2 regions of the Aminipila terrae genome follow, and region 1 is predicted to be linked to the other one. Evidence: predicted binding sites of a transcription regulator. Region 1 holds the regulator's gene; the other holds the start of a gene.

Region 1 (3,426 bases):
ATTGGCGGAAGGTACTCCTGATGAGATACAGGACGACAAGCGGGTAATTGAAGCGTATCTGGGGAAGGAGGAAGACATCAATGTTGAAGGTTGACAATCTTAATGTACATTATGGTGGTATTCATGCTCTCAGAGGAGTGTCCATTGATGTACCAAATGGAGAAATTGTTACCATCATTGGCTCCAATGGTGCGGGTAAATCCTCATTATTAAATGCCATAAGCGGTATGGTTAAATATCAGGGTGATATTATCTATGAAGACCATCCTCTTCCGAAACAAGCCCACAAAGTTGTGAATGCAGGGGTTTGTCAAGTACCAGAAGGACGTATCATATTTGCAAATCTTACGGTACATGAAAACTTAAAAATGGGTGCGTATCTTAGAAATGATACCAAAGGCATTAATGAGGATTTTGAAAAAGTGTATAATCTTTTTCCGAGATTAAAAGAAAGAGAAAAACAGATTTCAGGTACTTTATCTGGAGGTGAGCAGCAGATGCTTGCTATGGGAAGAGGACTTATGTCTAATCCCAATCTGATTATGCTGGATGAACCGTCCTTAGGATTAGCGCCTCTTTTAATTAATACTATATTTGAGATTATAGTAGAGATTAAACGAATGGGTAAAACACTGCTGCTTGTAGAACAAAATGCCTTTAAAGCTCTTTCTGTTGCAGACAAGGCCTATGTATTGGAGCAGGGAGTGATTACCGCTTCAGGAAGTGCAAAGGATCTTTTGGCGGATTCAACCATACAGGAGGCTTACTTAGGCAAAAAAAATAAATAAAATTAGTAAATAAAAAGAATATTTACTGTTAGAAGCCGGCATTGTCCAAATATTTTATTTGGCATTGCCGGTTTTTATATAATACAGGTTAATTTCAGTGGTTAAAATGAAAAATTATATATTTTTTTACAAGAAGTGTTGACATTAATATCTAAGAGTGTTAAATTAAAAATGTGATTAGCACTCATGCTAAGCGAGTGCTAACAAGGAAGGGTGAGAAAGATGGATTTAAACGAAAGGAAATTGAGAATATTACAAGCTATTATCGGTGATTTCATCAGAACAGGTGAACCGGTTGGATCCAGAACTCTTTCCAAAAAGTATGAGTTAGGCGTTAGCCCAGCTACTATTCGCAATGAAATGTCGGATTTGGAAGATATGGGATTTTTAACACATCCTCATACTTCCGCAGGCAGGGTTCCTTCTGATAAAGCATACAGACTGTATGTAAATGAACTTATGAGAAAGAAGGAGCTTACTATTGAGGAAAAACAGGTCATATCAGACAAACTTCATAGTGATATATCTGAATTTGAAAAAACGATAGAGCATGCTGCCAGTTTGTTATCTGAGATAACAAATCTGACATCTTTTGCCATGACACCGAAAACAGATGAAGATATGCTTAGATTTATCAATATTCTTCCTGTTGACAGCAGTACTGTAGTACTTATGATTGTAGCAGAAAGTGGTAAAGTTTCTAATACGGCACTTAAGCTTAAAGCCCCATATACAAAGGAAAATCTTGAGTTATTATCAAAATCCATGACTTATAACTTTAGAGGTAAAACCATAAGTGAAGCATTAACTGTTGATATCATAAAGTGTTTTGAAACAGATTTAGAGGCCATGGAAACTCTGGCAGAAAATATTATGCCAAATTTCATGAGAACTCTTGAAAAGATGTTAAATGTAAATTTGTACATGGATGGGCTTACCAATATATTTTCTATACCAGAGTACAATGATATAGATAAGGCGAAAATGTTTTTAGAGTTGCTGGATAAAAAAGAGGATTTCACCAGGAAACTTATAAACAGGGAAAATGGTGTAATCATAACCATAGGAAATGAAAATGCTGATGATATGATGCAGGATTGCAGCCTGATTACAGCAACTTATCATATAGATGGTAAGCTTGTTGGAAAGATAGGTGTAATTGGACCAACAAGGATGAAATACGACGAGGTAACTTCCGTTATCGAGTATGTAACAGAAAATTTGAATAACACTTTTAAACTGACAGGAGGTAACGAGGACGATGAATAAAGATCAGACAGCTACTGAAAATAAGGATGCCATTGAAGATGTGGACACTCAGGTAACTGATGATACGGAAGCTATAACAGAAAATGAGAATGCTGAAGAAAAATGTGTTGAAGGGGAAACTGAAGAAACACTGACAGATGAGGCAGATGGTAAACAAACAGAAGAGGCTGCAGCAGGAGACGAGGAACTAAACAAAAAGTATCTCAGACTTATGGCAGATTTTCAGAACTATAAAAGAAGAACCGAAAAAGAGAAATGCGACATTTATGCATATGCAAACGAGAAAATCGTTTCAGAATTGCTTGATGTTATAGATAACTTTGAGAGAGCTCTTGCACACGGCGAGGGTGACGAAGGTTTTGTTCAGGGTATGAACAATATATTTAAAATTTTCAAGGGGTACTGGAAAAAAGCGGATTAGAAGAAATAGAAGCATTGGGAATTGAATTTGATCCAAATTTCCACAACGCAGTAATGACAGAGGAAAGCAGCCAATATGAAAGTGGCTGTGTAACTGAAGTCCTACAAAAAGGATATAAGCTAAATGGTAAAGTAATAAGACCTAGTATGGTTAAGGTCGCAAATTAGGGAGGTAATATATTATGGGAAAAGTAATAGGTATAGACTTAGGTACTACAAATTCCTGCGTAGCTGTTCTTGAAGGTGGCGAACCTGTAGTAATTGCTAATGCAGAAGGAAACAGAACTACTCCATCAGTAGTTGGTTTTACAAAAAATGGTGAAAGATTAGTTGGTGAAACTGCAAAAAGACAGGCAATCACTAACCCAGACAGAACTATTTCATCCATTAAAACTCACATGGGTTCTGATTATAAAGTTGAAATTGATGGAAAACAATACACTCCACAGGATATTTCAGCTATGATTTTAAGTAAGTTAAAGGCAGATGCAGAAAGTTATCTTGGAGGTAAGGTAACAGAAGCTGTTATTACAGTACCAGCTTACTTTACAGATGCTCAGAAACAGGCTACAAAAGATGCAGGTAAGATTGCAGGTCTTGATGTAAAGAGAATTATCAATGAACCTACAGCAGCATCTCTTTCTTATGGCCTTGATAAAGATAATGGTCACCACAAGATTTTAGTATATGACCTGGGTGGCGGTACATTTGATGTATCTATTCTTGAACTGGGTGATGGCGTATTTGAAGTACTTGCTACAAATGGTGATACTAAGCTGGGTGGAGATAACTTTGATAAGGTACTTATCGATTACATGGCAGATACCTTTGCAAAGGAACATGGCATTGATTTAAGAACAGACAAGATGGCTCACCAGAGATTAAAGGAAGCAGCAGAAAAAGCTAAGAAGGAACTGTCAAGTTCACAGACAGCTAACATCAACCTTCC
Region 2 (3,426 bases), 630 kb from region 1:
TTAATGGAAAGATTAGATCAGATTAACCTGTCAGAAAAAAGTCAGACAGAGCTTGTACCTTTACAGGCACAATGGACGGCAAAGCAAAGCCTTGGAGCAGATATGGCTGTTCTGGATTATGCCTCAGATACCACTGTAATTTTTCATGGATATTTTGGGCTTTATGTATACGACTTAAATACTTTGCAGATTGTTCGCAGTCTTGATTTAAAAGCCTTGAAATGTGACGCAACACAGGGAGATAATTATTGTGAAGTTTCCGTAAGCGAGGATGGAAGCACGGTACAGCTACATCCCGTGAGCAGCAAAAAAATGTTTGTTTATACGGTATCAGATAATAACCTGGTTGAGATACCCTATAAACCTCTGAATAATCCATTTAAAGGTTCATTGGTGCCTGTGGAAAAGGTGATACATTCAGATACTGGAAAATATAGTTATAATGCTGTTGACTTTAAAAATGGCGAGTACGGACTTCTTTATACTCCCGATGGAACAATTGGAACCCTCACCTATATGAGAGCTGACATGTTATATTCATTATTTAAAGTTAATTGATAGGATTATATAAAAAGAATAGAATGCCAGATAAACTGGGGGTTCCCCTGTTTTATCCGGCATTTTTGATTAAATAAATATTTGACATTGTAAAAAGCTATCCTATTATCACCCGGTTCCGTCCTGTGGATTTAGCTTTTAATAAGCCATTATCAACACGTGAAACAAACTGTTCTATGCTGTCATTAATTACATATTCCCCAATTCCCAGGCTTATGGTAACAGGGTGATTTTTTATTCCAAAATCATTTTGTTCTACTGCCTTTCTGAGACTTTCTGCTATTTCTTCCGTTCTTTCCAGGGGTAACTCCGGCAAAAGAATGATAAATTCTTCTCCTCCCCATCGGAATACTTTATCCTGCTCCCTTAAACTGCTTTTTACGATTGCAGTTATTTCTTTTAATATGCGGTCTCCCTCTCTATGTCCGAAAGTATCATTTACCTTCTTAAAAAAGTCTATGTCAAACATAATGATGCAAAAGGATATCCCTGAATTTTCTTTTTTCTCAATGGACATTTTAACGAAGTATTCAAATTTCCTCCTGTTGTATGCTCCTGTGAGCATATCAAAGGTAGCCATTTCTTCTAATCTTTTATTGGCGTATTTAAGTTCCTCAATATATTTTTTTAATTCTTCTTCATGACTTTTCTTTTCTGAAATATCTCTTGTAACTCCAATATAACCCATTAATTTATCATTGTTAATAATGGGTTTTACAGAAACTTCTACCCATATTAAACTTCCGTCTTTGCACACAAACTGAACATCATATAATATGATTTTTTTCAAATTTTCTGTGCCTGTAAACCTTTCTCTCCATTTTTGTGCAACATAATTCTTTGATTCTGGGGTAAGAAAATCCAGCATGCACCGGCCAACTAGTTCCTCTGCCTTATAACCAGCTGTTTCTTCTGAAGCCTCACTGACGAAAGTAAAGACTAAACTGGCATCCATTTCCCAAATAATATCTTTAATGTTTTCCAGTACATATTTATATCGATTATATTCCTTTATATTATACATGATTATTACCCCAACATTATTTTTCAATTGCTATATGCACATTATATATCCTTGCATAATTTTATCAAATCAATTCCTTTAATAAAATAAAGTTTTTAAAATATTTCTTTTTTTCTATTGACAAAAATAAAAGCCGGAGGTATTCTTTATTTAAAGTTAGCACTCACTATTATAGAGTGCTAACAAAAGTTATATAATATATTTCATATATCAAAAGGAGGAGTCAATATGTTTGGATTAACACCTTTAAACAGAAATCAGCTTCAGAAGCGAGACGGGCACGATTTTATAGACTTCTACAATATGTTAGATGACTTTTTCAGTGACAATCCGTTCAGTCTTAGAAATCCTGGCAGCCAAGCCTTTAAGCTGGACGTAAAAGATCAGGGAAATGCCTATCTTGTAGAAGCAGAAATGCCTGGCACAAAAAAAGAAGAAATTAAACTGGATTATCAAAATGATTACCTAATCATCAAAGTAGAAAAAAATGAAGAAATAAATGAAGAAAAAGAGAATTTTCTTCACAGAGAACGCAGAAGCAGTTCCATGCAGCGTTCTGTTTATCTAAAAGATATAGATGTGGCTACTGTGGAAGCAAAACTGGAAGATGGTATATTGAAGATTTCTCTTCCAAAAATTGAACAGCCTTCTAACAAACTGCAAATAGAAATAAAATAGTAACATCAATAAAATGGGGAGTTAATGAAAAACTCCCCATTTTTTCCTCTGCAAATTAAAATAGTCAGATTTTTCCTGATCAAAGGAAGCCGAATATTTATCCAGAAAACCGTGATGTGCATTTATCCTGAGTATTTCAGTATTTTGTTTTTTCAACAACTCTTTACATACAAAATCCACATCAAAAGAATCCATTTCCGCAAACATCAGATAAGTTTTGCACTTAGGTTCTAAATGTAGATAGTCTCTTATTCTGGAGCCATAGCAGGCTACAACTGCATCACAATATGAACTTTGGCAGCATCGCCATGCAATAGTAGCGCCAATGCTGAATCCTATAACAACTACCCTTTCATAGGATTCTTTCAACTCTTTTATTAAATCGAGAATATCTCTATAGACCTCAAACCCAATCTCACTAGTAAAATAGGAGTATGCTTCTGCAGCTTCCCCGTAGTGAAAGTGGCTTTCCTTTTTCAGTAAGTCGGGGCAGTAAACATCAGCCCCCTCCTGATGGTATTGAAGACAGATATTTCTAATAAAATCATTTATGCCATAAATCTCATGCAAAACAATGCACGCCATCTGATTATGATTTATATATTTCAGCATTTTATCAAATTCCTTATATAATTACTTTTATAATTATTTTTTCCAGGCCGGCAGCTTTTCCATCATACCTCTAGCTGCATTTTCTCCGGCAGCTTTATCCAAGCCCTGAGTTCTGACAATAAAATCAGTCATGCCTTCCAGTTTTTCATCGTAAGACTGCATAGAACCATCTGGTCTGGCACAGTACCTGCAATAGTCCTTACTCTCATCACCCATTGCAAAATCTTCTTTTGCCTTCATAGGCATACCACATGCAATACACATTTTCATCTTTCTTATCCTCCTTTTTATAAAGAAATTAAATTCATAAAGTGTTGAACCCATTCTTCTCCGTATCTTGAAATGACAGATCCTTCCGGTGCAAATAAATCCCTGTTTGCCAGATAATAATGTATAAGCCCCAGCCATGTATTAAACATAAGATTTAAAGGCATCCTTTTGATAATATGTTTTTCCATTTCTCTTTCCGCAACCTGTGTCAGATGAAAGGACACAGCAGACTGTATCATAATCAGGGTATTTTTTGTATCTTCATGAAGCAGCGGGGTTTCTGA

What was found. Region 1 encodes HrcA, which represses chaperone genes, less so after heat shock. Its sites were predicted from a motif close to TTAGCACTCNNNNNNNNNGAGTGCTAA; they were not measured.
Region 2: the regulator HrcA is predicted to act here: its motif matches at 1,739-1,765, upstream of Ami3637_RS03935 (Hsp20/alpha crystallin family protein).

Annotation. Positions count from the first base shown of each region.
Region 1 is NZ_CP047591.1:209,819-213,244, reverse strand. It holds gene Ami3637_RS01010 (ABC transporter ATP-binding protein) at 1-94, shown strand, start outside; gene Ami3637_RS01005 (ABC transporter ATP-binding protein) at 81-788, shown strand; gene hrcA (heat-inducible transcriptional repressor HrcA) at 1,011-2,057, shown strand; partial or broken gene grpE (nucleotide exchange factor GrpE) at 2,050-2,645, shown strand; gene dnaK (molecular chaperone DnaK) at 2,660-3,426, shown strand, end outside.
Region 2 is NZ_CP047591.1:839,800-843,225, forward strand. It holds gene Ami3637_RS03925 (M56 family metallopeptidase) at 1-558, shown strand, start outside; gene Ami3637_RS03930 (sensor domain-containing diguanylate cyclase) at 656-1,582, opposite strand; gene Ami3637_RS03935 (Hsp20/alpha crystallin family protein) at 1,811-2,260, shown strand; gene Ami3637_RS03940 (dienelactone hydrolase family protein) at 2,282-2,872, opposite strand; gene Ami3637_RS03945 (zinc ribbon domain-containing protein) at 2,906-3,142, opposite strand; gene Ami3637_RS03950 (TetR/AcrR family transcriptional regulator) at 3,160-3,426, opposite strand, start outside.